DNA from 4 places in the Thalassotalea hakodatensis genome. Region 1 is predicted to be linked to each of the others. Evidence: predicted binding sites of a transcription regulator. Region 1 holds the regulator's gene; each other region holds the start of a gene.
The links. Region 1 encodes FNR, which switches genes on or off when oxygen is low (the NO sensors DNR and NnrR bind a similar motif). Its sites were predicted from a motif close to TTGATCTAGATCAA; they were not measured.
Positions count from the first base shown of each region.

Region 1 (7,868 bases):
AAGGTAAGGAAGAACGCACTAGAAATAGACGTTCACCGAGACACTTGCGCTCGCATGGACAACGCAGACGTCAAAATACTAATGAAGAGCAACAAAATACTAAAGCAACATTAGACCCAGTAGAAGCACGTTATCCTGAAGCTATCGCTCAAGAAGCTCAATCTGTTGAAGTTCAACAAGATTTACCTTTAGAACACGCTTCAGCAAAAGAAAACACTGTCAGCCAAGAAACAGTAAAAGCTGAAACTGTTGTTGATGAACAAAATAATGTAGAAGAAACAGCTAGCACGAACGCTTCTGTTGAAACGGTAAAGTCAGCACCAGAAGCAACCACTGAATCTGAAACTCTTGATAATAAACCTGAAAAAGTGGAACAACCTACCTCATCACACGCTAAAGTGAACAGTGAACCTGTAACTCTAGACCACGATGTAAAAACGTTAGCAACGGATAATAGCGATAAAACACTTCAAAACACTGATACTGTTGACGTTGAAAAAACAACAGTAAAACCTGAAGTATCAGAAGCTGATTCAAGCCAAACAAAGGTAACGGATAACCAAAAACCAACAGCAAGTAAGCCTAAAGCAACCGCTAAAGCTAAAAAAGCTAATGGTTCTACTAAAGCTAAACCACGAATTAAAGGTCATGCTTTTGCTGCTATGTTTAAACCATCAACTATCCATGAAACTGGTGAATTACCAACTGCATCGGCAACTATTGAAGAACGCGTAAAAGTTAACAGCTCAGGTAAAACAGCTCTACGCAAGCATGCTACTAGTACAAGTCAATCAGGCCCGGTTAAACCTTAGGTTTCCCGAGTCAATTTATGCATAAAAGGTCAGCTCATAGCTGACCTTTTTCATAATAAATTCCATATTAAAACTTCTTTTGCGCATTGAGTTTGATCTAAAGTAATAAATCCGGTGAATTCAATAGAGTCATTGTCGTAAAGTCAGTATAATAGTTGCCATTATTTAGTAACCAATATTACTTCATGAAAACACCTTGGTACAAAGAGCCTTGGGCTTGGCTCGTATTTTTTCTTCCGTTCTCTGCTGTTGTTGCAGGTATTACCACAGTTATTATTGCCAATACTGATCCTGACCCTTTAGTGGTAGGCGATTATTATAAAAAAGGTAAGGCTATTAACTTAGAAATATCTAAAATAAAGCTCGCACAAAAACTGGGAATGAAGTTTGATTTAAAACTTGATAACCAAGTACTCGTCATTAAACCAACGGGGATAGATACAGAATTTCCGTTACTTAACGTTAATTTTTACCACCCAACGTTGAAAGACAAAGACTTTTATTTCGCCTTAACACCTGATGCTTCAGGTCATTTCAGACAATATATTGAACAAGAAGTTAAAGGAAAATGGCGAGTTACTATTGCGCCTTTTGAAGAACATTGGAAGATCCAAAACGTTATTACCTTACCCCAATCTGATTTTATCGAGATAACACCTAAGGCTATTGAAGCTCATTAAGCTATGCACACTTCTTGTTTTCACTGCGGTGAACCTATTCCAAAAGGTTTATCGCTGGTTGTTACGATAGATAATAAGCCACAGCCAATGTGTTGTGTTGGTTGTGAAGCTGTCGCACAAACTATTGTTGATAATAATTTAACAGATTATTACCGTTTTAGAACAGAGTCAGCCCCCAAGGGCGAAGCACTTATTCCAGAACAACTTAAAAAGCGCACTTTGCTTGATGAAGAAAGCTTACAAAGCGAATTTATATATCAAGACGGCCAGTGCAAAGAAGCTATTTTAACCGTTGAGGGAATAAACTGCGCAGCCTGCGCTTGGTTGATTGAGATGCAGATTAATCAATTACCCGGCGTGGTAAATATCAATGTTAATGCGACAACTCAACGCGCTACCATTCGTTGGCATCATAGCGATATTAAGCTTAGTGAAATTTTAATCGCTATTGAAAAGATTGGCTATCAAGCCCTACCTTTTAAAGCGAGTGATGCTGAACAAGCCAATCAAATTCAAAGTAAAGCGTTTATTAAACGATTAGGTATTTCTGGTATCTTAATGATGCAAGTAATGATGATTGCTGTCGGCTTATATTTTGGGGCCTTTAGCGATATGGCAGAGCATTTTGTGGTTTATCTTAGATATGCCAGCTTAGTGCTTACTGTGCCCATTGTTACTTATGGTGCCTTTATCTTTTATATCGGCGCTTACAATGCCTTAAAAGCAAAGCGTCTTTCCATGGATGTACCCGTTTCCATTGCCATTATATTGGCTTTTATTGCCAGCGCATGGGCGACCATTTACCAAACGGGTGAAGTCTATTTTGAGTCAGTCTCAATGTTTACCTTTTTATTGCTCATTGGTAAATTTTTAGAGTTTAGAGCACGTAATAGAGCTGCAGAGGTTTCTGCTAATCTATTAAAGTTAATGCCAATGACCGCAACTAAATCAGTCAATAATCAAGAACAATATGTTGTTGCTCGCAAACTATTGCCGAAAGATATTGTGATTGTAAAACCTGGTGAGGTGATCCCTGCTGATGGCGTTATCACTCAAGGTAATAGTCCAATCAATGAGGCAATGCTTTCTGGTGAACAACTCCCCGTTGACAAAAGCGTGGGCGATACTGTTTTTGCTGGCACTATTAACGGCGATGGCAACTTACTCGTTGAAGTAAAACAAGCAGGAAGTTCATCCTTTTTAAGTCAGTTAATTAGGGTCAGTGAAGCATCCCAAGCTCATAAACCCAAAATTGCACAACTATCAGATAAAATTGCACAATATTTTGTCGCGGTGATATTACTCACCGCAATTGGCACTGCTATATATTGGCAACAACATATGCCGTCCGAAGCGTTTTGGATTACCTTATCGGTATTAGTAGCCACTTGTCCTTGTGCATTATCACTAGCTACCCCAACTGCATTAACATGCGGGACAACTCGATTAAATCGTTCAGGTATTATGATTAAGTCTTCACATGTCATGGAAACGATACCCGAGATCAACACTATTGCTTTTGATAAAACCGGCACGTTAACAACCGGCGACTTTAATATTGCAAATATACAAATATTAGACAACAGCTATAGTAAAGAGATGGTTCTTGCTTACGCTGCAAACTTAGAATCGCATTCCGAGCACCCTATTGCAAAAGCTTTTACTCGCTTTCGAGACTTTAGCATAACCAGCGAACAAATAAGCATAGATGCTGGCAGTGGTATTTCAGGAGTTATTGACGGTAAAGATGTTAAAATTGGTAAACCCAGTTGGATTTTCTCCGCAGATGTTCCACATGCTTTATCAACTTTTAGCTGTATAGTTTCGATAAATAACCAACCCATTGCAGCCATTGCATTAATCGATAATATCAGGGACGAAGCAGAAAGTGTTATTCACACACTTAAAGCTCAACACATTAACACTATCATGCTTTCTGGTGATAACGCTTCTGGCTGTGAAAAAGTACAACAAAGACTTCAATTAGATTATGTACATAGCCAATTAACAGCGACTGAGAAAATGCACACGTTAAAAGCAATGCAGCATAAAAATACTATTGCTATGGTAGGTGATGGTATTAATGACACCCCTGTATTTGGTGCTGCACATGTATCAATCGCCATGGGTAGCGGCACTGAAATTGCGAAAAGTGGTGCTGATGTTATTTTGCTAAACAATCGTTTAACGTCAATTAATTTACTACGAAAAGTCGCGTTAAAAACCAAGCATATTATTTGGCAAAACTATGGATGGGCTTTCGGGTATAACGCGATTGTATTACCATTAGCAGTATGTGGGTATATTACACCATACATGGCGGTGATCGGTATGTCATTAAGTTCAATACTGGTCATCACTAATTCGTTACGATTATTAAAAGTGAAATAAACCAAAGCTTATGAGTGTTATTTACGTACTTATCCCTATCGCTATTTTATTAACAGCACTAGGTATTTACCTATTCTTTTGGGCAGTAAAGTCTGATCAGTTCGACGACCTAGAAAAACAAGGATTAAGTATTCTTTTTGAAGATGACAAAAATAACACCGTAGAAAACAGTAAAAGTAAAGATAAACAAGAAACATCTCAAAATGACTCTTGATTATTTTTCAGCGTTTCTCATTGGCATACTTGGTGCTGGACACTGTATTGGCATGTGCGGTGGTATATCGTCTATGTTAACCGCTGCTGTTAAACAGCACAGTAGGAAATCTTTTTATTTTGTTGCCGCTTACAACATAGGAAGAATTTTCACCTATTCATTTCTCGGGTTAATTGCAGGCTTTACCGGCTCACTTGGTATTAAAGCCTTAGGGTTACCTGTGATATCCCTAAAATTTATCGCTGGTTTTTTCCTTATTTTATTAGGTCTATACATAGGGCAATGGTTATTTTGGCTTAATCGCGTTGAGAAATTAGGCCGTACTCTTTGGCAGAAACTTCAACCTATTTCTAAACATTTACTGCCAATTGATTCTACACCCAAAGCTTTAGGATTAGGCATGCTCTGGGGCTGGCTTCCCTGTGGTTTAATTTATTCGACATTAACCTGGTCAATTGCTGCAGGCAATGCAATAGACGGTATGGCCATTATGTTTTTCTTCGGCGTCGGTACCCTTCCAGCATTGTTAACCGTTTCGTTAGGCTTTCAAACAATCACCGTTTTGTTTAAAAAATTGTGGATTCGTCGTTTAATTGCGTTAGGTTTAATTTGTTATGGCATATTTACACTTAACGTTGCATACCAACTCTTGTTTTAATACTATGCAGTCAATTGTCTAATGTAGGAACGTTATGAATAATCAACATTGCCCCGGTCAACAGCACATACATTGTCAAAGCTGTAGTTTGAGTGAACTTTGCCTACCCTTTTCGTTAAACGAACAAGAGTTGCAAACATTAGATAATATCATCAATCGTAAACGCCCTATTCATAAAGGCGAACAATTATTTCATGATGGCGATAAAATGACGTCGTTGTATGCTGTCCGTTCAGGTACATTTAAAACATTTACCATTAATGAAAATGGTGAAGCACAAATTACCGGGTTTCATTTAGCCGGTGACTTACTTGGATTTGAAGCTATCGCGTTATCTGAGCACTCAAGTTTTGCTACGGCATTAGAAACCTCAATGGTCTGTGAAATTCCTTACAAAACCTTAGACTCTTTGTCTAATTCGATGCCAAAATTGAAAAAACAAATATTACGCATGATGAGTTCTGAAATAAAAACAGATCAGGCAATGTTAACGTTATTAAACCGAAAAAATGCTGAACAACGTTTAGCCACTTTTCTTTCAAGTTTAAGTAAGCGATATCAAGAACGTAACTTATCACCCACAGAGTTTAGACTAACAATGACGAGAAGCGATATCGGTAATTATATTGGCTTAACCGTTGAAACTATCAGCCGATTGCTCAATCGTTTTCATAAAAATAATCTTATTGTCGTTAACGGCAAGTTGATCACTATCGTTGATATTGACAAGTTAAATGCGTGTGCTGCACTATAAATATGTACACGTTACTGTTTACTTTATCTTTGATTTAAAACAACAAATTATAATGCGCTTCACTCTATACTGGGTCTGTCGAATTTTCGAGATTAACTAACCCTTTTTGTTCAAGGCGCTAGCAATGTTGTGTGGTTATTCCATGTAAATGGCGAACAATGATAAAGAGATAGCGTTTGGTTTAGCCTAAAGGCAGCGTTTTTTGATATGTATACTGCGTTATTGCTTTTTCATGAGGAATAACCACACATTAATCGCAATGCCTTATCTAAATACCCGTAAACGGCTGCAAAAATAAACGAGAAAAATCAACAGACCCTAACTATAATTAATCATTAAAGACACTATTTTGGAGTCAACAATGGAAAAATATCAAAAGATTTTAGCAGTCATAGATCCTACTACTGAAGAGCAAAAAGCACTAAAACGTGCAATAGAACTTGCTCATAAAACACAGGGCAATATTGTCGCGTTTCTGTCTATTTATGATTTTTCTTATGAAATGACTACCATGCTATCAAGTGATGAGCGCGAAGCAATGCGTCAATCATTAATTGATGACCGTAAAACATGGCTTGAAAATATTATCGCCCAAGAAAACCATCAAGGCCTAACAATCAACCACCAAGTTGTATGGCACAACAGACCATTCGAACCCATTATTGAACAAGCGATTCATCACAACGTTGATATTGTCATCAAAGGTACCCATGAGCATGACAAGTTGAAGTCCGTTATCTTTACACCTACTGATTGGCATATTTTAAGAAAATGCCCTTGTCCTGTTTTGTTGGTGAAAGATCATAGTTGGCCTGCAAATGGTAATATTGTTGCGTCAGTTAATGTGGGTAGTGACGAGTCAGAGCATACCTCGTTAAATGATATAATCACTCAAGAGGCTGTTCTACTTGGCAATATCATCCAAGGTAATGTGCATTTAGTGAATTCATACCCAGGAACACCGGTAAACATTGCAATTGAAATTCCTGAATTTAACGCCAACGAATACAATGATTCAATGCGACAACATCATCAACAAGCCATGCAAAATCACGCGACTAAATACAGTATTTCAACTGAAAATACCCATGTAAGAGAAGGGTTACCAGAAGATGTGATTGAAGAAGTCTCTCAACAACTTGATGCAGAACTCGTCGTTTTAGGAACAATAGGGAGAACGGGAATTTCTGCTGCGTTAATTGGAAATACTGCTGAGCATGTTATTGACCGATTAAATTGTGATGTATTAGCTTTAAAACCTGAAGGATACAAATCCCCTTTACAAGATTAATCTATCCAAAATTTCATTGTTATTGAGCAAATAACTATTTAACGAAGGCTTATGTTTGTAGGCCTTCTTATCGTTAAATAATAACAATAATAAACAATATTCATTAGCTCTAACGCTTTAATACCTATATGGACTCTCTCCGATTGCAAGATAGTAATTGATAGGGTTTCAAAGTTCATTGCTGCCATATATTCGGCTTTTTTATGAGCGGATTTATCCGCTCTAGCCCTGATGGATATCCGCCCCTATTACCTTATCAATCTCGACGGCTTCTAACAGCCCTTGGTATTATCAGGTTTTAATAGAGCGGCTCTGAACCGTTTTCCGTCAATATCTATCTTTGCAATTTTTGCTTTTGAATGTTATTCCGTTTTATCTGTGATTGTTTGCTTTAAGCAAACTTATAATCTTCTTCCTTAACAACCATAGCCCATGCCATTCTTGCCATCTTATTGGCTAAGGCCACTACCGCTTTATTAAACGGCAGTCGTTCACGTAGACTACTCGCCCACTGACTCACTTTATCGGTTTTATTCCCTGCTTTTACTAATGCAGCCCTGGCACCGTTAATGAGTTGGGTTCGTAAATAAGTATTCCCTCGTTTACTAATGCCTTTTAAGTTTGGGTTGTCTCCCGTTGTATGCTGTTTGGCCACTAAACCAAGCCATGCAGCAACATGACGGCCATTTTTAAACGCTTTTCCATCACCAACTGCGCTATAAAAAGCCGTTGCGATGATAGCGCCTATCCCTGTCATTGTTTTTAATCTTTCGCATACTTTCTTTGTCTTACTAAGTGTACTTAGCTCTTTGTCTAATGCCTTGATTTGCTCATCGAGTCCAGTTAATTCGTCATACAAATTGGATATATGTCTGCGTGATAACACGGTGAGTTTATTCTCTGCATCTTCTAAAATATCAGGTACAGCTTTTCTCACTTGATTTGCCCCTTGAGCGATACTTATACCGTACTCAGCTAATAACCCTCGAGTTTGATTGATTAATGCGGTTCTAAATTTTATTCGTCGTTCTCTGATTCGATGTAAAAGTTGAATATCTTGCTGCTCTA
Region 1 covers NZ_AP027365.1:1,925,891-1,933,758, reverse strand. Annotated here, with positions in the region: gene rne (ribonuclease E) at 1-812, shown strand, start outside; gene QUE72_RS08470 (FixH family protein) at 998-1,492, shown strand; gene QUE72_RS08465 (heavy metal translocating P-type ATPase) at 1,496-3,883, shown strand; gene ccoS (cbb3-type cytochrome oxidase assembly protein CcoS) at 3,894-4,097, shown strand; gene QUE72_RS08455 (sulfite exporter TauE/SafE family protein) at 4,087-4,755, shown strand; gene fnr (fumarate/nitrate reduction transcriptional regulator Fnr) at 4,790-5,509, shown strand; gene uspE (universal stress protein UspE) at 5,871-6,800, shown strand; gene QUE72_RS08440 (IS110 family RNA-guided transposase) at 7,192-7,868, opposite strand, start outside.

Region 2 (7,868 bases), 320 kb from region 1:
ATGCTCACAATGCCTTGATTAGAGCTTGTCCAACCAAATAAGCCTTTAAAATTACCTAACCCTGGATACATTAATAAATAGCCAAAGCCCCAAATAATGGTGACCAAGAAAAATGTGCTCCACCATTTGGGTAAGGGGTTATTTAATTCTTCTATACCGTCGAAATCATGGCCAGTTGACTCGCCCTCAGGGACACCAACAAAGTTCTTTAAACACCAACGTAGTAGGAGAAAACAACCTACTAACGTTCCAAGTGTGAGAACAGTTATCCAAATACTCCAGAAACTAGACATTATTATTAGTCTCCTGTTTGTTATTTTCTTTTTTGTGTTCTTCTTCAAAAATAGAATTAGCAGCTTTGTCAAACGTTGACTTGCGCTTCTTGTTATATGACCAGATCACAATGATGATAAATAAAGCTAATATTAATAAAGCTATTACGCCTCTAAGCGTTCCATAATCCATGACGATTACTTCAATGCGTGACCAAGAGATTGTAAGTAAGCAATTAAGGCATCCATTTCAGTTTTGCCTTTTACTGCTAACTTAGCATTCTTGATATCTTCAGCTGAATATAATGGAATTGGATTACCATCTTCATCTTTATGGCTTCTATTTCTTGTTAAGAAATTAAACGTTTCCAATTTCTTTGCCGTTAAGTTGCCATCAAGTGTATTTTCGGCTAACCAAGGGAAGCCTGGCATATTAGATTCTGGTACCACTGAACGAGGATCGATCAAGTGCGCACGATGCCAGTCATCACTATATCGACCACCCACACGTGCTAGATCAGGACCAGTACGCTTAGAACCCCATAAAAATGGATGCTCCCATACATGCTCACCCGCAACAGAATAATGACCATAACGCTCTGTTTCCGCACGGAAAGGGCGGATCATTTGGCTATGACATACGTTACAACTTTCGCGGATATAGATGTCTCGTCCTTCGAGTTCTAATGCCGTATATGGACGTAAATTTTCTACTGGTTGCGTTGTTTCTTTTTGAAAGAAAAGTGGTGTTATTTCTACAAGACCACCAATGCTAATAGCGAAAATAGTAAAGATAAAGAACAAGCCTACACTTTTTTCGACTTTTTCATGTTTATTTTTCATGTTCAGCCCCCTTATACTTGTTCAACACGCCTAAGACCATTGTCTTCTGCGTAAATGGTTTTGAACATGTTGTAAGCCATTAATATAAAACCAGCTACAACTAAAACACCGCCTAAGAAACGGATAATATAGAAAGGGTATGAAGCGGTTAAGCTTTCTACAAAACTATACGTTAACGTACCGTCTGTATTGACAGCACGCCACATTAACCCTTGCATAACACCCGAAATCCACATTGCAACGATGTACAGAACTACACCTGCGGTGTGCATCCAAAAATGTACATTGATTAACTTAATGCTATACATACGGCCTTGGTTAAATAACACAGGGATCAAGTGATACATTGCACCAATTGAAATCATGGCAACCCAACCTAATGCACCTGAATGAACGTGTCCGATAGTCCAGTCAGTGTAATGTGATAATGCGTTTACTGATTTAATTGCCATCATAGGGCCTTCAAAAGTTGACATGCCATAGAAAGATAATGAAACAATTAAGAAGCGCAAAATTGGGTCGTAACGTAATTTATGCCAAGCACCTGAAAGGGTCATAATACCGTTGATCATACCGCCCCAAGATGGAAGGAATAGAACAATAGACATTACCATACCAACACTTTGCGCCCAGTCAGGTAATGCAGTGTAATGTAGATGGTGAGGGCCAGCCCAGATATAAAGTGATACTAATGCCCAAAAGTGAACAATAGAGAGGCGATAAGAGTAAATTGGACGTTCAGCTTGTTTAGGCACAAAGTAATACATCATCCCTAAGAAGCCAGCTGTTAATAAGAAACCTACTGCATTATGACCATACCACCACTGCATCATGGCATCGATAGCACCAGAGTAGATTGAATACGACTTCATCATCGATACCGGTATAACCATACTGTTACCAATGTGTAAAACAGCTACGGTAAGAATAAAACCGCCGAAGAACCAGTTAGCCACATAGATATGTGAAGTTTTTCTTTTTATTAATGTACCAAAAAAAACAATGATGTAAGACACCCACACGACCGCGATCAAAATATCGATTGGCCATTCTAATTCAGCATATTCTTTACTAGAAGTATAACCAAGGGGCAAGGTGATTACCGCGAGCACGATAACGAGTTGCCAGCCCCAGAAGGTAAATGCCGCAAGGGAGCCGCCAAAAAGGCTGGTTTTACACGTTCTTTGTACAACAAAATATGAAGTCGCAAATAACGCACTGGTACCAAAAGCAAAAATTACCGCATTGGTGTGAAGAGGACGTAATCGGGAATAGGTTAACCAAGGAGTATCAAAGTTTAACGCAGGCCATATGAGCTGCGCAGCAATAATAACACCAAGTAAAGTACCTACAATACCCCAAATTACAGTCATTACAGTAAACTGACGTACAACATTGTAGTTATAGTCAACTGCTGACGAATCATTTTGAGTCATGGTATGGTTTCCGCAGTTATAATTATAAAATAGTTTCAAATTGAAGAGTGATTTATAGTAATAGTTATAGCCTAAAAATTACTTAATCACACAGCGAGTCTTAAACCCGCGCGAATAATAGACATTTAGCACCAAAAAGTCACCTGTAGATAAGAGAAAATTTGTTTTAAATCAAAAAAAATCGTTAAAGTGTTTAATTTGTCAGCAATTCCCTGTAAATTCCACATTTTTAAAGACTTACCCTGAATAAAATGTACCGAAATTTTTTCTTAACTTTTCTTTTTTTGATGCTAATAAGCTGTACAGATCATAAACCTGAAAAGACAATAAATCCAATTTGTATCGATGGGCAAAGTGCTTGCGTTGTTGAGGTTTTAAACAACCAAGTTGATCTAAAGTTCAATCGACAAAGGTTAGTCGCAGAAACGCCTTTTATTATGCGAGTTGATTCAAGCAATAATAGCGAAATCATTAAAGTTACGGGCTATATGGAAGGAGAAAATATGTACATGGGTAAAATACCGTTAATGTTTAACGCTGATAAAGAAGGGTACTATGAAGCGCAAGGATTTGTTGGTAGTTGTGGTAATACAGGTATGCAGTGGCGTATATGGATAACAGTGACCAATAATGCTGAACAGTCTGAAACGTTTTCTATCACAGTACCTAGTTATTTGCGTTAACTCATTACTAGCCATATCGCGACAAAAAACATCAGTAACGCAGAAGTTTTATTGAGTATTTTTACATTTTCATGTTTAGCTAATAGCAGAGAAAGCCCTTTACCACCGTTGGCATAAATAAACATGCAAACAAACTCACAAATAAGAATAATAGTAACCAAAACAAATAATTGAGGTGGTAACGCGTAACTTTTTTTGATAAAGGGGGGTAATAAAGAAACCATAAATGCCCAACCTTTAGGGTTAGCGATGGCGGTGAAAAAGCCTTGTTTGAATAACGCGCTGATATCTGTCTGCTGAGACGTTGATACTTTACCATGTAAAGATAGCGTACCTTTACTACGCCACATTTGAATTGCTAGGTAACTTAAATAACAAGCCCCGATAACCTTGAACAGCAAGAATAATAAAGGGCTACTTAACATTAAGGTTGCCACGCCTAACACAGCAGAAATTGCTACAATAGCAACACCTAATAACTCACCATACATCATCCAACAGGTTTTTCTCACGCCAATACTCATGCCTAAACTGAGTGCTAGTGTCATGCACATGCCAGGCGTTAAACTGATCAAGAAGAAGGTCGATATAAAAAGAAGTATTGTTGAGAGATCCATAATGTCGCTTTAAAAGTAAAATTAAGTGTTATTTATCGTGATTTTTTGTCGTTTTATCGATGCTTGAGTTGTTATACGTAAAGCTATGTAAATACCATTGTGAGTTTATAATGGGTTAAGTAACATATTTAATAACAAAAAGTTTTTAATTAATTTGTATATATAGCGAAACAATAATGATTTTAGCTAAACCTTCAAACATCATAAGTTTAATTGTCAGCAGTGTATTATTTGCAGGGTGCAGCGCACCTTCAGCCATACACGAAAACACCCAAAACTTTACTGCGCCCGAAAAATGGCTTAGTGCCATGAGTGAGCAACAAACCCCTATTGTCAATAATTGGGTGAATAGCTTTCAAGATGAAACTTTGCTTACATTGATAGAACAGGCATTGAATAATAACCAAGAATATAAAAGTAATTATTATTCACTCTTGTTGGCAGAACAGCAAGTAACAATTGCAGGGGCAACTTTATTACCTGAATTAAGCTTAACCGCCGAGCAATCACGCAGAAAAACAACCAGTAATACCACGCAATCTTATAATAATACCGCTGATATTTCTTTACAGTTAAGCTATGAAATTGATTTATGGGGTAAATTATCAGCTCAGCAACGCCAAGCAAACTTGCAATACGCTGCAGCGAAAGCGCAACTAGAGCAACAGCGTTTGACATTAATCACTGAAGTAGCGAGTACGTGGTTTTCATTAGCAGAAGCTAATCAATTGCTTTCTCTGTATCAGGAGCGGGCAAAAAATTTATCTGATAACTTAGATATGATGGAGCGTTCATATCGATTAGGATTAAATCAAGCACTTGATGTCTATTTAGCTAAAAATGATGTCAGTAGCCAACTTGCTCGCGTAGCGGATCAACAACAACAAGTACGACAAATTCAACGACAACTATTTTTATTATTAGGATCGCCAGAGCAACCTATTGGCTTTAACACTCAAGAGTTACCAGTGTTGAACGAAAATATTGCAGTTGGAACTCCTTCAGAAATACTAGCTCGCCGACCTGATCTAAAAAGTAGTTGGTATGACTTACTTGCTGCAGATGCAGGTTTAGCCATTGCACACAAACAACGTTTTCCAAGCATTCAATTGCGTGCAAATATTGGTGATAGTGCCGATGATATCGGTAACTTATTAAGTGGGGACCCTTTAGCTTGGTCATTAATTGGTAGCTTAACTGCACCGATCTTTAATGCGGGTAAATTAGCGGCACAAGAAGAAATTTCTCGCATCACGGTTAAGCAAAAAGAACAACAATATTTGCAAAGCTTACACGCAAGTTTTGTTGAAGTTGAGAATGCTTTAAGCAATAGGCAAGCGCTTCAAGAAAGATATAGCCAATTTAATCAGTCGTTAGAAAATACCTTAGCGGCACAAAAGCTCGCCTTCGATCAATATATGAAGGGCTTAGTAACATATTCAACGGTACTTGAAGCACAACGACGAGCCTTTGATACCCAAACACAGCTAATACAGCTAACCAATCAAATATTACAAAATAAAATAACATTACATGCAGCCCTTGGTGGAAATACCAGTGAGTTGGCCAATGGTTTATGGAGCGATGAGTAACTACTATGAAAAAGCTTAAATTAACGTTTATTCTTCCTTTAATTGTGATTATCGCGTGTGTCGTAATCGCAATGTTTATTATCGGTAATCCACCACAGAGTAAAAGACAAGCACCAAAGCGTGTAGCGCAATTAGATGTAGATGTAAAAACCATCAATCCAACGAGCTTTACAGTCATTATTGAAAGTTATGGAACGGTAAAACCAAGAACGCAAAGCATTCTATATCCTCAAGTATCAGGCCAAATCGTGAGTATTTCTGAAAAGTTTCAAGCGGGTGGCTTCTTTGAAAAAGGAGATGAACTTGTTCGTCTTGATGACCGTGACTTAAAGGCAGAAGTTGCGATAGCGAAATCAAATTTATTGAACGCTCGTCAAACATATAGTGAAGAACAAGCAAGAGTAGAACAGGCTAAACAAGACTGGACGCGATTAGGTAATAACGAACAAGCGCCAGATCTTGTGATGAGAAAACCACAAATTCAAGCGGCGAAAGCAAATGTTGAATCAGCACAAGCAAGTTTGCATAAAGCTGAACTTGCATTAGAACGAACACGTATTATTGCACCTTTCTCTGGCAGAATATTGAGCAAAAATGTCGATGTGGGTCAGTTGGTATCTACAGGAACACAATTGGCTGAAATTTATGCGATTGATTATGTTGAAATTCGTTTACCGCTTAAAAATAAAGATTTACCTTATATCGATTTACCTGAAAATACGCGTTTATCACAAGCACAGGTGCAACCTGAGGTACGCTTTGAGTCTAGCTTGGTAAAGGAGCAATTTTGGCAAGGTAAGGTAGTACGCACAGAGGGCGCCTATGATGTTAACTCTCAGCAATTATATGTTGTAGCACAAATTACAGACCCTTATGGTGTTGAAGTTAACAATGGCATGCCGATAAAAATCGGTCAGTATGTTAGTGCTGAAATTACCGGTAAAACCGTTGAAGGTGCTATCACGATTCCGAACAGAGCTATTTACCAAGGAAGTTACGTCTATGTTGTTGAAGATAATGTGTTAATTCGTAAAGAAATCACCACGACATGGCAGAACGACAAGGTTGCTATTATTGATCAAGGTCTCGTTGAAGGTGATTTGCTTGTATTAACGCCGTTAGGTCAAGTCACTTCGGGTACACGTGTGGCGATAAACGAGCGTGATGGGCAAATTGCCAACAGCAATGATAAGCCTAAGCGAACGATGAAAAAAGACGGTAAAAAAGGCAATAAGTTAACTAACCAAGCTGCTCGCAAGCAACCTCAAGGAGGTGAGCTATGATCGCTTGGTTTGCTCGAAATCATGTAGCCGCTAATTTGTTGATGATCACCATCTTAATGATGGGTGTGATGTCAATAAAAAGTAATATTCCACTCGAAGTATTTCCTTCATTTGAATCAGACGTTGTCAACGTTTCAGTAAGTTTACGTGGAGCAACACCTGAAGATGTTGAAAAAGGGGTTGCGATCAGAATTGAAGAAGCTGTAGAAGACCTTGAAGGTATTGAAAAAATCAGCAGCACCTCAACTGAAGGCTCTGCAAGGGTGCGTATTGAAGCGGATTCTGGCTACGATGCACGAGAGCTTCTAAATGATGTTAAAAGCCGCGTTGATGCGATTAACACATTCCCTGGGGAAGCTGAAAAACCTGTCATTTCGTTACTACAACGTAAAAGAGAAGTTATTGCAGTCACTGTTGCTTCTGATTATAGCGAAAAAGAGATCAGAACCTTTGCGGAACAAGTGCGCGATGATTTATTAACGTTACCAGAAATTACACAAGTGTCGTTAGATGCGGTGCGTGACTATGAAATTAATATTGAAGTGAGCCAACAAAAATTACGTCAATATCAAATAAGCATTACTGATATTGCAACTGCTGTTCAAAACAGTTCATCTGATATGTCCGCAGGGAACATTCGTACTGATGGTGGTGATGTATTAGTGCGAAGTAAAGGGCAAGCATATCGCAAAGATGAATTTGAACAGATTGTGATCAAAACCAATGCTGATGGTTCTATTATTCATGTAAGTGATGTTGCTACCGTTAATGATGGTTTTGAAGAAACACCTATGCGTGCTAGGTTCAATGGTAAGCAAGGTGCGATGATTGAAGTTTATCGTATAGGTGATCAGAACGCGATAGATGTTGCTGATGCTGTAAAAGCATATATTGAAGATCGTCAATCTACCTTGCCCAAAGGGTTCGAACTTAGTTATTGGGATGATGACTCTGAAATCGTAAAGAGCCGCTTAAATACGCTTATCAGTAATGCACTACAAGGTGGCTTCCTCGTATTGATTTTATTGACATTATTTTTACGTCCAACCATTGCTTTTTGGGTATTTATTGGTATCCCTGTCAGTTTTATGGGCGCATTTATCATGATGCCGGTATTTGATATCTCAATTAATATTATGAGT
Region 2 covers NZ_AP027365.1:2,248,257-2,256,124, reverse strand. Annotated here, with positions in the region: gene QUE72_RS09910 (cbb3-type cytochrome c oxidase N-terminal domain-containing protein) at 1-293, opposite strand, end outside; gene QUE72_RS09905 (cbb3-type cytochrome oxidase subunit 3) at 286-465, opposite strand; gene ccoO (cytochrome-c oxidase, cbb3-type subunit II) at 471-1,115, opposite strand; gene ccoN (cytochrome-c oxidase, cbb3-type subunit I) at 1,127-2,551, opposite strand; gene QUE72_RS09890 (hypothetical protein) at 2,836-3,234, shown strand; gene QUE72_RS09885 (LysE family translocator) at 3,231-3,854, opposite strand; gene QUE72_RS09880 (efflux transporter outer membrane subunit) at 4,028-5,443, shown strand; gene QUE72_RS09875 (efflux RND transporter periplasmic adaptor subunit) at 5,449-6,726, shown strand; gene QUE72_RS09870 (efflux RND transporter permease subunit) at 6,723-7,868, shown strand, end outside.
Region 2: the regulator FNR is predicted to act here: its motif matches at 2,713-2,726, upstream of ccoN (cytochrome-c oxidase, cbb3-type subunit I).

Region 3 (7,868 bases), 1.1 Mb from region 1:
CTGTCTATCGTGCCGAGCCAACATAAAGTACATAACCGCCCTACGTGGTCATGGCAAGACGATGCCATTATTTCCGCAGTTTATGAGAGCGAATATGTGGACTTACATCAAATAGATGTAAAAACAGGAGACAGCAAGCGCTTAACGTTTGATGGTGGTCGTTTTGGTGTTATGACCTCTCCATCGACGTTAGTGTATACCGCAACCAAAAAAGGACTTTGGCAAAAAGAATTAGATAACAATTTATTTAATGACAGTCCCTTAGAGAAAATATCTGGTAAAGATTTTAGAGTCACGTACGCGTGGGAGTATACCGAACAAGGTATTTACTATCGTAAAAATTATCGACGTTACCACCTTATTAGCTTTTACAGTTTTGCCACACAAACCAGTACACCTTTAGTTAAATTACCGAAAGATTCTTTAGGTTCAACGACCAATTTATCAACACTGGCGAGTATAGATACCTTATTGTTTACCCAAGCTGACTCCCCCCAGTCAGATATTAAAAAGTTAACGCACCCATTTTTACAAAATTAACGCTCTGTATTCCAGTTAAAGAAGTAAGCACCTAGCGATAAGAATACTGTAGTCATCACTGCCATTATCGCTAAGTGGTAACTAATGTCTGCTAAACTTGCACCTTCTGTAATAATTTTTCGTGCGCCTGACACTAAATGGGTTAAAGGTAAAAAGTCAGCAAAAACTTGTAAACCTTTAGGCGCACCTTCAAGACTAAACCATACGCCAGAAAGCATCATCATTGGCCAAGAAACTAGATTCAACAACCCACCCGTAAGCTCTTCACTTTTACTTCTTGATGCCATTAATAACCCTAAGGTGATCAAACTCGTTGAACCGAGTAAACCAACAATAAATAAGTCAACGTAGCTGCCTAACATATAAAAATTAAAAAACACATTACAACCAAGATAAATAACACTCGAAGTAAGCATCACAATAATGATACGTGATGCTAATTGCGCACTAACAAACTCTAATGCCGTTAGTGGTGTAGCCTTCAACCGCTTTAATACTGCATTTTTTCTATACCTTACAATGACATATCCCACACCAAACAAGCATGAAAACATCATATTCATTCCCAATATACCCGGTAACACCCAATCAACGTAGCGTATTTTTTCACCCGTAGTCGTTAATGCTTCAAAGCCTGATTGTTCGGCTAAAAATATTCTTTCAACTAAATAACCATTAGGAGAATCTTGATTGATCCAATACCGTTGATTGGTAAAATCAACCACCATGTCAAGGCTATGATGAGCAAGCTTAGTTTGGGCAAGAGCTACATCTTGGTAATCAACAAAATCTATATACTTCGTTTGCAGAAAGTTTGATTCAACCTTTGTTAAATCTATCACACCGACTTTATAAGCAGCTTTACCATCACCAGAGAAAACAAATGACAACACCACTAACAAAATTACAGGAAACAGAATACTCCAACCTAACGATGACTTATCCCTCACAAACTCTAAATTACGTGCCTTAACGACAGCTAAAAACCGACTAATGTTCATATTATTCTCTCAAAGAATGACCGGTTAATTTTAGAAACAGATCATCAAGATTCGGCGACTTTACATGTAGCCCCGTTAGTGAAATATTTTGCTTTATCAAATACGCTAATGTTTGTTCAACGGTTGACGTGGAAATTACCACTTTATTACCTTCGATCAACCAATTATTTTCTGCCACTAAATGTTCATCTATATCTTCTATAGGCAGATTGATAAAAACATCCTTAAAGTGCCTTGAAAGTAACTGGTCAGGCGTGCCCTGTTCAATAACTTTGCCTTTATCCATTATTGCTACATCGTCACAAAGTTGCTCTGCTTCGTCCATATAATGAGTCGTTAAAATAACTGTTTTATTATTGGCTTTAATTTTACCTATCAATTGCCAAAAATTTCGTCTTGCTTGTGGATCTAACCCCGTTGTTGGTTCATCTAAAAAAACAATATCAGGGTCATTAATTAGTGCCAATGCTAATAACAAACGTTGCTTTTGACCGCCAGATAATAGGCGATTATCTCGCGATAAAAAATCACCTAAATCACATAATTCAATTAAACGTTCATGGCTTATTGTTTGTTGATAAAATGAAGAGAACAGATTAAGTGTTTCTTTTACCGTTAGGAAATCTTGCAAAGCGGTATGTTGAAATTGAATGCCTATTTGCTGAGCAATGGCAGTAGTCGCAGGTTTTCCGTAGTACTTCACTTGACCAGAGGACGGCTTAATGATCCCTTCCATAATTTCGATTGTTGTTGTTTTTCCTGCGCCATTTGGACCTAACAAACCGAAACATTGACCTTGGTTGATGGAAAAGTCTACGCCATCTACCGCATTTAACTCACCATATACTTTTGTTAACCCTTTTACTTCAATGACCGGTGTCATTAAATCACTCCATAATATTACTTACACATCAGATAGTAACGCTTAATTCGGCGCTTCACAACATCAACAAGCACTTAATGCGATTAATTATCATTTGCATTTATTTCAATAAATGACTACTGTTATATTTCGGTTGTCAAAGCAAGGAAAAACCATGACAAGAAATAATGCTAACCCACCAACAATAGAGCTTGCGCAAGTAGCCATTCCACAACATTTATTAGCAACATTGATCACATCAGGCGTGGTACATGGCAACGAGTGCCAAAGTTTAAATACTGTCGCAAAAAAAGTTATTTGGAAAAGTTTATTAACGAGCTGTTTAGCTACAAAGGAGTCCTAACAATGAAGGTGTTCGATCTAAAAAAGCAATACGCAACAACCCCTGAGCAATGGTTAACTATTCTACTTAACACGTATTGTTGTGCCCCCAGCCAAGGGTTGGCAAAAACTATTGTTCACTATATTGAGAAAGTGATCATGTCAGCAGATTCTTCATCAGAAACAGCAAACCTATGTGATTATCACACAATGCATCGGTTTTGGTGTTGGCAATGTCAACGCTAGTTCCACCCTATCAACAAATTAAATTATGCAATAAGATCTGTAACTGTTGTTGAATTTGCTTTTTACCCGAAAATGAAAACACTTTGCTAATATTAGCATCACTCTGTTGCTGTAAAAGTTTAACAACCATAAAATCTAAGGCGATTTCAGCGTTAGAAAACAACGTGCCTATTATAATATCTTCTGCTGCTACCTTATCATTAGTCAAATAATGCAACGTCCAAAGTTGCAAGCTAAAAGCACTTTGTAAAAATTGCATTTTTTTATCGGTAAATGCTTTAACAACAAGATTATCAGTTGATGTTAAAGGGGGTAACCATCGTGACTTTCCAGTGCGCATTAACTGTCGAATTAATGATGCTGGTAGCTTTTGAAATACACTAGGTAAATAAAAAGCTATTTTTCGATAAAATTGTTCAGCCAAAGCAAGTTCAATTTGTTTAGCCTCGTCATTTAGGGCTTTTAACATTAACGCGGCATGCTCACCACTCGCTTGTACTTTTGACAGACCAAGATTAACAATAGTAAACCCATTTTTTTGCCAAAACGACACAATCGCTTGATTTGCAGAAAAACTGGTTGATACAAAATCAACAGATAATTGTTTTGCTTCTGTGGCTACAAAACTAAGAAGTTTACTTCCAACGCCTAATTGTTGCATACCCTCGGGAACAGCAATTCTATTTATGCGCCAATATCGATACTTAAAGGCGTTTTCAACCGATAGATGTCTGAGTAAATATTGCGGAATAAATTGGTTAGTCAATTGCTTTTCATGGTTGATCACCGAAGCAACGTCGTCATTGCTGGCATTGCCTTCTTCAACGATCAACGCTACTGCGTTCACTGAACAGTTTTCTGTTTGATAGCCTATAACAATTCGTACCGCTTCATTGTCGAGCAGTAATTTTAAATCAGACGGCGTGGTTTTATAATGCGCGTTCATGAGCACGGCAAATATTTGTGTCAGTAAGGCATTATCTCTAATTAATTCATTTTTATTCACAAATCGAAACCGTTGTGCCGATGCGTTATGCTTTATTAGTAAAGGCTCGTGGTGGCAATCAAACAAAAAGGTAGCATAAATGAGCGTTTCTAATGGATCATTTTCACGCCAACGGATCGGCTGCTGAATATGTATTGCGCGATACTGGGGGGATATGTTAGCTAATAAACGCTGAAACTTAATGGCAAATCCTCTACCTGCTCCTTCATAACCATGTTGTGTTGATGAAAACACAATGCGTTTAAAGTGTTCAGCAACCGTTGATAATAAATGTACCGGAATTGCCGCTGCTTCATCAACAAGCAATAATTGACATGTCGGTTTAGTTTCGAGTAACACATCTATTGGAATAAATCTTACAACATGTTGTTGAAATATAAACTTATCTTTCGTCAATGTACCTTGTGGACAATGTAATGAAAGTTGCTGAAAAAACACGGTAATTGCATTTATGGTTGGTGCACAAATAATAATGGTGGTTGGTGGTTGAGTTGTTTGCAATAAAAGGTGAGCACTTGCCAACGCTAGCGCGGTTGATTTTCCACGACCTCTATCAGCGGTGAGTACTAACGGACGATTTCTATGACCTGATGCAACACGTAAAATACTGTCGACGGCGTGTTGTTGCTCCAAGGTAACACACCCGTGTTTAAGTGCTGTAGATTGCTTTTCAAGTGCGCTTTTTTTTACTGTGTCAACTTTTGGTAACATTGTAGGAGTTAACTGAACAACGTCAGGATCTAGAGTGAAATGATCGATAATACGTTGCATAAAAAGACTCGTTTTACACGTGCTTGGTTTTAGCCATAGCAGCACCCCTCCCGCTTTTATAGTCCCTGATAACGCAGCAAACGCATCGGGATGAAAATCAGGTTCAGCAAAAATCACCACGTCATTTTCACGGCCCAATTGATGTCGATAATTTTTAATGTTCCCAGTTAAATACGATTGGGACTCTCCCCACAAAAAAACTTCACCGTCGTGCTCATCATAATAATTATAAAATATTTCCGCTATTTGGTTTTGCCATGATAAATCACCCTCTGCAATAATCAGTCGTCGTTCATATGCAGCTAAAATATCAGGCTGCCATGATGATAACCATTGAAATACCTCGTCAGTAGAATGCACAACTATTACTCAATACTCTGTAAATAAGTAGCTGGCTATCATACCAAGCAAGCTTCAAATTCTAAACTATACTGAAAAAATATTCTCGTTACGGATAAATAATAAACATTGATACAGATCAATATGTTTTATCTGATAACAAACATAATAGGCATAAATACATATAAGGATAGAAGCATGGAACAAAATATATCCTCAGAGAAACAGCGTAAATACGAAAAGAATACCTTCCTTTTTCTTGCGGTATTTTTAGCGCCAATCTTATCAGTCATTATCGTTGGTGGGTTCGGTTTTATCGTCTGGATATCACAGATGTTGTTTGGCCCACCTACTTCTTAAGAACGTTTAACGGGTAGATAGTAACAATCATCAACCGTGGAAGGTTACGAGAAGAAAGTTTAAACGTTTACCGCATGAGATTTCTTATGAAAGCAACAAACAGCAAACAAACAAATGATGGTTGTACAGAATCAACCGAATACCATGTCGCCAGTTTTGTGGCACATATTACTCCACAACAAACAAATGCGTTCAGCCAAGAAATTGAAGCGCAACATGGCGCACAAGTCCACGCAGTTAGTAACGATGGCAAAGTTGTTTTTACTATTGAAGCTCAACACCAAAAACACATTGCGTTTGTTGTTGAACAGTTCAGAAATTTTATCGGGCTTTACAGTTTATCGCCCGTTTATCATCAATTTTTAACCGAAGAATAAGGTGACAAAATGAATATTAATCGCCGAGAATTTATTAAAGCTAATGCTGTAGCCGCTGCTGCTGCCGTTGCAGGTGTATCGGTGCCAGCATCGGCGTCAAACTTGATCACCAGCAGTGATTTAACCAAATTAAAATGGGATAAAGCCCCTTGTCGGTTTTGTGGTACAGGATGTAGTGTCAACGTTGGGGTCATGGACGGTAAAGTGGTTGCGACTCATGGTGATATTAAATCACCAGTTAACCGCGGTTTAAACTGCATTAAAGGATATTTTTTATCGAAAATTATGTATGGCAAAGATCGCTTAACAACCCCCTTGCTGCGTATGAAAGATGGCAAGTTCGATAAAAATGGTGATTTTGCACCTATCACTTGGGATCAAGCGTTTGACATTATGGCAGAAAAAGCAAAACAAACGCTTAAAAAAGTAGGTCCTACAGGTATTGGCATGTTTGGTTCTGGCCAGTGGACCGTATTCGAAGGATATGCTGCCTCTAAATTATTTAAAGCGGGTTTTAGAAGTAACAATATTGACCCAAATGCGAGACATTGCATGGCCTCAGCCGTTGGCGGCTTTATGCGAACATTCGGTATTGATGAACCAATGGGCTGTTATGATGATATTGAAGCAACCGACGCAATGGTGCTTTGGGGCTCTAATATGGCAGAAATGCATCCTATTTTATGGACAAGAATCACAGACCGCCGTTTAAGTGCCCCCCATGTGAAGGTAGCCGTGCTTTCTACCTTCCAGCACCGTAGTTCTGATCTTGCTGATAACAGTATGATCTTCACCCCACAAACTGATTTAGCCATTTTAAATTTTATCGCTAATTACATCATTACTACTGACCGTGTTAATAAAGACTTTGTCAATAAACATACTAATTTTCGTATGGGTAACACTGATATTGGCTATGGCTTACGCGAGGATCATCCTTTACAAAAACGTGCGAAGAATAGCGGTTCAAATGCTGGTGGTTCGAAAGCAATTAACTTCAAAGAATATGCTGAATTTGTGAGTACTTATACCGCAGAGTATACTTCTCAACTGTCTGGTGTCCCTATTGCAAACTTAGAGGCATTAGCAGAATTGTATGCCGATCCTAACACTAAAGTCTGTTCTTTTTGGACCATGGGGTTCAATCAGCATACCCGCGGTGTATGGGCAAACAACCTTGTGTATAACATTCACTTATTAACCGGAAAAATATCAACCCCTGGCAATAGTCCGTTCTCATTAACAGGTCAACCTTCAGCATGTGGAACAGCGAGAGAAGTAGGTACGTTTTCACATCGTTTACCCGCGGATATGGTTGTTAGCAACGATAAGCATAGAGCGTTTGCTGAAGACAAATGGAAGCTTCCTAAAGGCACAATACCAGCAAAACCCGGCTACCACGCTGTAGTGCAAAATCGCATGCTTAAAGATGGCAAACTCAATTTCTATTGGGTGCAGTGTAACAATAATATGCAAGCCGCAGCGAATATGAATGAGGAAGGTTATCCTGGTTATCGTCATCCAGATAATTTCATTGTGGTGTCTGATCCATACCCTACCGTAACCGCACAAGCAGGTGATTTAATTTTGCCTACAGCTATGTGGGTAGAAAAAGAAGGTGTGTATGGTAATGCAGAACGAAGAACACAAGCATGGTATCAAATGGTTGAAGCGCCACAGGGGGCTAAATCAGATCTTTGGCAATTAGTCGAATTTTCGAAGCGTTTCGCTATTGAAGAAGTGTGGCCACAAGAATTACTGGATAAAAACCCTTCATACAAAGGTAAATCGATGTATGAAGTGCTCTTTGAAAATGGTCAAGTAAACAAATTTTCAATCAACCAAGTACCAACAGACAGACTGAATGATGAAGCTCGCCACTTTGGTTTTTATATCCAAAAAGGCTTGTTCGAAGAATATGCCAGTTTTGGTCGAGGAAAGGCTCATGATTTAGCGTATTACGATCGTTATCATGAAGAACGTGGGCTTCGTTGGCCCGTCGTTGATGGTAAAGAAACTCGCTG
Region 3 covers NZ_AP027365.1:3,075,137-3,083,004, forward strand. Annotated here, with positions in the region: gene QUE72_RS13605 (winged helix-turn-helix domain-containing protein) at 1-540, shown strand, start outside; gene QUE72_RS13610 (ABC transporter permease) at 537-1,541, opposite strand; gene QUE72_RS13615 (ABC transporter ATP-binding protein) at 1,543-2,424, opposite strand; gene QUE72_RS13620 (hypothetical protein) at 2,579-2,767, shown strand; gene QUE72_RS13625 (hypothetical protein) at 2,770-2,991, shown strand; gene QUE72_RS13630 (GNAT family N-acetyltransferase) at 3,002-5,128, opposite strand; gene napE (periplasmic nitrate reductase, NapE protein) at 5,306-5,467, shown strand; gene QUE72_RS13640 (chaperone NapD) at 5,554-5,844, shown strand; gene napA (nitrate reductase catalytic subunit NapA) at 5,854-7,868, shown strand, end outside.
Region 3: the regulator FNR is predicted to act here: its motif matches at 5,237-5,250, upstream of napE (periplasmic nitrate reductase, NapE protein).

Region 4 (7,868 bases), 2.1 Mb from region 1:
TTTTTGAGGGTTAATAACATCTGTTGCACCTAGCTGTTGCGCTAAATCAAATTTTGACTCATTAATATCAACACCAATAATGCGTGATGCGCCAGCCATTCTTGCACCAATAATAGCTGACAAACCAATACCACCTAAGCCGAACACAGCAACCGTATCGCCAGGTTGTACTTTAGCCGTATTAAGCACAGCTCCCATACCAGTAGTAACACCACAGCCTAATAAACATACTTCTTCTAATGGCGCGGTTTTATTGACCTTAGCGAGTGATATTTCAGGTAACACCGTATATTCAGAAAACGTAGAGCATCCCATATAATGATAAATAGGCTCACCGTTAATAGAAAACCTTGAAGTGCCATCTGGCATCACGCCTTTGCCTTGTGTTTCACGCACCGCTTGGCATAAATTGGTTTTACCTGAAGTACAAAACTTACATTCCCCGCACTCTGCGGTATAGAGTGGAATAACATGGTCGCCCACGTCAACACTGGTAACGCCTTCACCAACCATCTCCACAATACCGCCACCTTCATGACCCAAGATAGAAGGAAAAACGCCTTCAGGATCTTCTCCTGATAAGGTAAAAGCATCAGTATGGCATACACCTGAGGCAATAATACGTACTAATACTTCACCCGCTTTTGGTAATTGAACATCAACCTCTTCCATTTTAAGTGGTTCACCTGCTGCCCATGCAACGGCAGCTTTTGATTTAATCGAAGTTTGTCCGGGTGCTAATTTAAGAGACATTATTTTTCCTAATTTTTATATTCACTTTTGAAACAGTATAGCGCTCTGCCATTACTCTTACGAGCTCAATTGCTCATAGACAAGCTACAACATTGTTTGACGGTTATAATTTTGAAGGATAATAAAAGAAAAAAACAGGGCATTAAGAATACCCTGTATAAAAAGAGAAATAACAGTCCTACATTAATGTAGTAGAGCAATCAAATTCGATTGATTCAACGAAGTAATCAATAACGCTGGTATTTAATCTTGTTATTACCTTAATGAAAAGACCATTCGTCTTAGTAATAGTTGAGTTCATCTGCTTTACCCCAAAAAACACGATACGAATAGACGGTATAAGCTAAAATAGTTGGTACAACGATGAAAGCTCCCCACAGTATAAAGTTAAGTGACTCTGGTGCAGCAACAGACTGCCAAATGGTTAACTGATTAGGCACAATGTCAGGGAAAAAGCTAAAGCTTAAGCCAAAAAAGCTTAACGTAAAAATAAATACCGTGATAAAAAAAGGTAAACCTGAGCCATGTTCTGGTGTTTTTTTCAAATGTCTAAGTACATTAAAACAAAGAAAAAAAGCAATACAACAGACCATCGGAATTGGTAATAAAAACAAACCATATGGCCAAGTAAACCACTTTTCATAAACTTCAGGGTTAACCCACAAATTTAAACCGGATACTAGCACCACACCAATAAAGGTGATAACCACACAACGCTGTGCATACTTAATGGCTGTTTGCTGTAATTCTCCATGTGTTTTCATCACTAGCCAACCTGCACCAATTAGCATATATGCGCAAGCAACACCAAAGGCACTCATTATCGCAAAACATGTTGCCATCCAAGACTGCTCAAAGCCGGTCACATAAATGCCAAGTATATACCCCTGAGACAACGCAGCAATAAATGATCCTGCTTTAAAAGTTTTATCCCAAGTTTTACGATGTGACACTGCTGCTTTTGCTCTAAAATCAAAAGCAACGCCCCGCAAGATCAAGCCAATCAACATAACCACGCTAGGAAGATACAAGGCTTTTAGTATCAAATTATACGCTGCAGGAAAAGCGATTAATAAAAGCCCAACAGCAAACACTAACCAGGTTTCATTTGCATCCCAAAAGGGGCCTATCGACGCTATCATGGTGTCGGCATGCTCTTTTTTTTCTATCGGTAACAACATGCCAACACCAAGATCATAACCATCTAATATCACATACAATAACGTTGATAATGCCATTAAACTTACAAAAATAACGGCAAGCGATTGTTGATCAAACATGATTATTCTCCCATTCATTTTCACGGTAAGGAGAAGTTACATTGGTTAACTCCTCATTTTCAAATTCTTCCACCTTCACGGCACGCTTCGCCAATAAGAAAATGGTATGTAGGTATGCTACGAGTAAACTTACATAGACCACGACATACATTGTTAAACTGATCACTACATTTTCAGCTGCTATATCAGTGACAGCCTCTTTCACCGTTAATATGCCACTGACTAAATAAGGTTGACGGCCAATTTCTGTGACATACCAACCTGCAAGCGTTGCAATCCAGCCAGAAAAACTCATCCACACAAGCACCTTTAATAAACCCGTTGATACCTTTTGCTGCTTGAACAATTGAAAACGCGCAAGCCATGCAACTAAAATCATCATCAACCCCATACCTACCATGACACGAAAGCCATAAAACACAGGTTTTACTGGTGGGTGGTTGTCAATAAAGTCATTTAGGCCCTTAATTTCCCCATCTGCTTGATGTGTTAAAATCCAACTGGCTAAATTTGGTATACCTAATTCATAACTGTTAGTACGAGTTTCTTCATTAGGAATAGCGAATAACAATAGCGGTGCATTAGTGCCAGTTTCCCACGCCCCTTCCATCGCGGCGACTTTTTGCGGTTGATGTTCGAAAGTATTTAAGCCATGTAAGTCACCAACAAATGCTTGTAAAGGAGCCAATATAACTGCAACGGTTAAACCAACCTTTAACGTGAGTTTAGGTGCTTGCTTTTCATCTCCTAGTAACAGACGGTATGCGCTCAACCCTGCAACTAAAAATGACGCGGTAAGCCCAGACGCAATCATCATATGGAAGAACCGGTAAGGGAATGAAGGGTTAAAAATAACGGCAAACCAGTCGACAGGAAACACTACCCCGTCTCTTATTTCAAAGCCAGTTGGCGTATGCATCCAAGAGTTCAAACTTAAAATCCAAAACGCAGACAACGTTGTGCCAACAGCAACCACAATAGTCGCAATAGTATGTACCCTTGCGGACACTCGCTTCATACCAAATAGCATAATGCCAAGAAACGTTGCTTCTAAAAAGAAGGCCGTTAATACTTCGTAACCCAATAATGGGCCTGCAATATTCCCCACCTTTTCCATATAGCCCGGCCAATTAGTACCAAACTGAAACGACATGGTAATGCCGCTTACTACGCCTAAAGCAAACGTAAGCGCGAACACTTTTACCCAAAAGCGGTAGGCTCGCATCCACACAGGGTGCTGTGTTTGGTCATAACGCACTTTAAAGAACACAAGAAACCAGCATAACGCGATGGTGATGGTCGGAAAAAGAATATGAAAACTAATATTAAGCGCAAACTGAATTCGCGACAGCATTTCTGTCTCTAACATAATATACCTCTGCCAAATTTGGCGTGAGTAAGTCCGTAGCGCAATATTGCTATTGCACTTAAAGTATAATCAATTATAGGAAGATAGGGCTTGTTGATCTTTCGCGTTTATTTCGAACAAAATTTAATCTCGAAAGAGCAACACCCCCTAGTGTTTACTCGACTTTACAACCTTGTCTTTAAAATCAAGCATTTTTACCACACCCGAGCCAAGCTTCATGAGGGTAGTTAATTTTTCTGGGCTAACACTTTGCAACTCACGCGCCCATTTAGTTAATGTTTCTAGCAAATCATGAATTTCATCCATCTGTTGTAAAGCATATTCTTCATGTGGATTAGATGGTTCATCAAGCAAGGAATCACGCAGTAACGATAATGTTGGATCAATTTCACGTTTACTTCTTTCTTCAAAAATGCGATTTGCAAGTTCCCAAATACTACCCGACGGTAAGTAATAATCTTTTCGATCACCGGCAATATGTTGCACGTTCACAAGCCGCCAGGATTGCAGCTCTTTGATACCCATACTGACATTACCGCGAGAAATACTGAGTGTTTCACCTATCTCGTTAGCTGATAATGGCTGTTTACTCATGACAAGCAAGCCCATTATTTGACCGATCGTGCGATTAAACCCCCATCGACTGCCCATTTCACCACAATGCATTACAAAACTTTCTATCCGAGGTGATACTTTCATCTTCTAAACTTTCAATAATTTCTGAACGTTTAGAATTTTAGAACGGAACTTGATCTAGATCAAGACAAATTTATCTATATCTCCACATTATTTTACTGACCTGTTACTAGGGTCTGTTGATCTTTCGAGATTAAATTTTGTTCGAACTAAACGCTTTTTGTTCAAACCGTGAGCAATGGCGCATGGTTATTCCATGTCAATTGCGAACAACGATGAAGAAATAGTGTTTAGCTCAACCCAAAGGGCAGTCGGAGTATTAAAAGTAAATCCAAGATAAAAGGAACGACAATGATACCCACATTAAAATAATTAATGGTACACCCGCACGAATGAAGTCGGAAAATTGATAACCACCAGCATTCATCACTAATAAGTTGGTTTTATAAGCCATGGGGGTTGCATAACTTAGGTTAGCGCCAAAAAGTACCGCTAAAATAAAAGGCTCAACAGGCAAAGAAAGTTGATTGGCTACTGAGATAGCTATCGGTGTGCCTATAACCGCCGCTGCATTGTTTGAGACAATATTCGTCATAATCGCGAGCATTAGCATTAACGAGGCAATTATGCCCCATGGAGGTAAATCAACCGCAAAGGCCACAAAAACCTGCGCAATATAATCAGCTCCACCAGTTTGCATCATTGCAGAGCCTAGCGCTAAAGACGCAACGACAATGAGGATCACTTGCGTACTAAGAGCAGCAGATACTTCACTCCAGTCAATACATTTGGTCATGAGTAATACTAAAATTCCGCACAGTGAGCTAATAGCAATAGGTAAAACACCGATAGCGGCAACAGCGACGACTAAAAACAACACAAATAAGGCAATTGGGGCTTTTTGCGAATAAGGTAAATCTGACGCCCCATCAATAATTAAGAATCCTTGAGAACTTTTCAGCTCTGCCACTTGGTCTGCATCTCCTTGCACCAATAGCACATCACCAGCATGAATTATCACGTTGCCGATACTTTTACGACCAATATCCATGGCACTACCATTACGGTGTAAAGCAAGTACAGAGATACCATATCGTTTGGCAAATTGAACATCTTTCAATGTTCTGCCAACTAAATTTGATGCCTGGATAACAACCATTTCAACAAGTTTTTGTTTTTCAGCTTTTAAAGGGTGATCATCATCAACTTTATGTGCACCTGAAAATAAGGTTGCCTGTAAAACAGATTCAAACTCTTTAAGTTGTTCAGGATGATCTTTAACGTGTAGCCTATCACCTTCTTTTATGATCGTATCAGGAAACGGACGAATATTTCGGTATTCAGGACTACGTTGTATCGATTCAATACTCATTTGGTCATCAGTAAGTTTCAACAATTCAGCAACGGTTTTACCGTTCGCAACACTATCTTCATTAATATTAAGATAGGCACTAAATAATCGTGGTGAAGTATCCGGTAACGACGCCTTGCGTTGAGGTAAAAGTTTAGGTGCAATTAGCCATAAATATGCGATGGCAATACAAGCGGCAATGATTGCGGGCACACTAAAATCAAACATGCCGATACGTGGCAGCCCCATATCACTCGCCACACTCACCACTAATAAATTTGTAGAAGTGCCGATAGTTGTTGTCATTCCCCCCACTAACGTAGCTAACCCCATGGGCAGTAACATAGGTGAGGTATCTGTTTTTGTGCGCAAGGCAACGCTCGTTAAGATAGGTAAAAGTAACACCACTATTGGCGTATTATTAACAAAGGCGCTCAATGCCCCAGCAATGATCAATGTTACCAACAATGAAATTGCCGGGCTTATTTTCCACAATTTCGCTAAATTTCTACCAACAGGTACTAAAGCCCCTGTTCGAACTAATGCATGACCAATGATCATCAATGCACAAACAGTAACCAAAGCTTCATGACCAAAACCAAAAAATAAAGAGGACGGTTCTAATTGCTGACCATTAATATCAAAGGGAAACACTGTAAAAATCATGCATAGCATCACCAATACCGCTAATGATGACGTTTCTAAGGGTATATCTTCACGCCTGAAAAAATAAAGTGCAATCACGGTAAGCACTAACATGGCAAGTGCATGATTATTAGGAATGTCAGGCATGGTCACATTCAACTTATTGATTATTGTTAATAACACACAAGTTCAACGTTAGCACTAGGAATGCTAAAAGGCGAGAAAGTCAGGAAAAATAACTTGATCGTACAAAATTATGCCTACCGATGAAGTGACTCAAAATGCCAGAAATCAACACATGTTAAAAGTAGCAACATGTATTGACTTTAAGCCAACATCATACCGAAAAATCAATATGCCTTGTTTCTAATCAGAAATATAAGTTGAAAAGTCATTTTACTAAGCACTGCGTTTTCGTTATGTATTAAGCAGTAAAACTTTTAACATTAAAGCCACTTTTTCCGTTTAAAAATAACAATGAGTCCAACGGAAATAACCAACATTACCCCTAATAAAATAAAGTAGCCATTCGCCCACTTAAGTTCAGGGATATGTTCAAAGTTCATCCCATAAATACCCGCTAAGAACGTCAGAGGTACAAACAAAGCAGTAATAACAGTTAACACCCGCATCGTTGCATTTAATTGATGTGAAGTAACAGACATATAGCCATCAATTAAGTCACCACAAATTTCATAATACATTTGCGACAAACTCATTAATCGTTCTAGGCGTTCTCGTAAATCGGTTAAGGTATGAATTTCAACAGGTGTGATCAATGATGTTTCATCATTTTCTAAAAACTGACTTAACGATTCACCAATTGACACATGGTAGTTAAAAGTACGCCTAATTTTTACCAATTGAGAGCGATACGCAGTAATTTCTCGCATCATCTTATCATTACCGCTAAGTTGAAATTGATCTTCAATTTTTTCTAAATGCGATTCAAAGGTAAAAAGCTGTTTTAAGTAATTTCCGCAACTAGAGTGAAACATTTGTAATGCTAAATGCACCGGACTACGCGCTAGATATTTAGCACTGCTTTCGTTGAACAAATTATTAACGGCAATAGAGCTTCCTGTATGGCAAGTAATTAAAATTCGATGCCCAATAAACATGCCTAATTGCAAGTGTTCGAACGTTAAAATGTCGTCATAACTAACAAAACCGCGATACAAGAGAAAAATATAGTTTTCAAACAATTCGACTTTAGGCGGGTGTCTATCACGTTGCGTGTCTTGAATCGCCAATGGGTGACAATCAAGCGATAATAACATTTGTTTTTCAATGCTCTGGTCAAGCCCTTCTAGATCTAACCATAAAGTAGCATCAGCGTCTTGCTGCCACTTTTCAATTAGCTCTTCACCGCCCATTTCTGTGGTAGAAGCGGATATCAACATAGCTTTAATCATGTATTACCTAACCTTATAACAACGTAACTTAGCACGTAGACAACATATGCTTTAGTGTATAAACACGGAACATTTTGCCTCCATTAGATATTGCGACTGGCAATATCGTCACTTATTTTCGTAAAACACGCCAATAGTCGCTCAACATTTATTGGCTTTGTTAGGTGCTCAGTAAAACCTACTTGTTTAGCATATTCAACACTTTCCGCATTTACATCAGCCGTTAACGCTAAAATAGGTAAATGTTTATAGGTATCTATTGCTCTGATTTGTTTTGTAGCCTCGTAACCATCAAGTACAGGCATTTGACAATCCATTAACACTAAATCAAACGACTCTCGCATCAATGCTTCAACCGCTAATTGGCCATTATCAACGACAACTGGCTCTATTTGATGTTTTCTTAAAATGGTTTTTAT
Region 4 covers NZ_AP027365.1:4,026,312-4,034,179, forward strand. Annotated here, with positions in the region: gene QUE72_RS17860 (S-(hydroxymethyl)glutathione dehydrogenase/class III alcohol dehydrogenase) at 1-753, opposite strand, end outside; gene cydB (cytochrome d ubiquinol oxidase subunit II) at 1,035-2,033, opposite strand; gene QUE72_RS17870 (cytochrome ubiquinol oxidase subunit I) at 2,026-3,402, opposite strand; gene QUE72_RS17875 (GbsR/MarR family transcriptional regulator) at 3,550-4,101, opposite strand; gene QUE72_RS17880 (SLC13 family permease) at 4,358-6,181, opposite strand; gene QUE72_RS17885 (magnesium transporter CorA family protein) at 6,481-7,449, opposite strand; gene QUE72_RS17890 (ATP-binding protein) at 7,533-7,868, opposite strand, start outside.
Region 4: the regulator FNR is predicted to act here: its motif matches at 4,151-4,164, upstream of QUE72_RS17875 (GbsR/MarR family transcriptional regulator).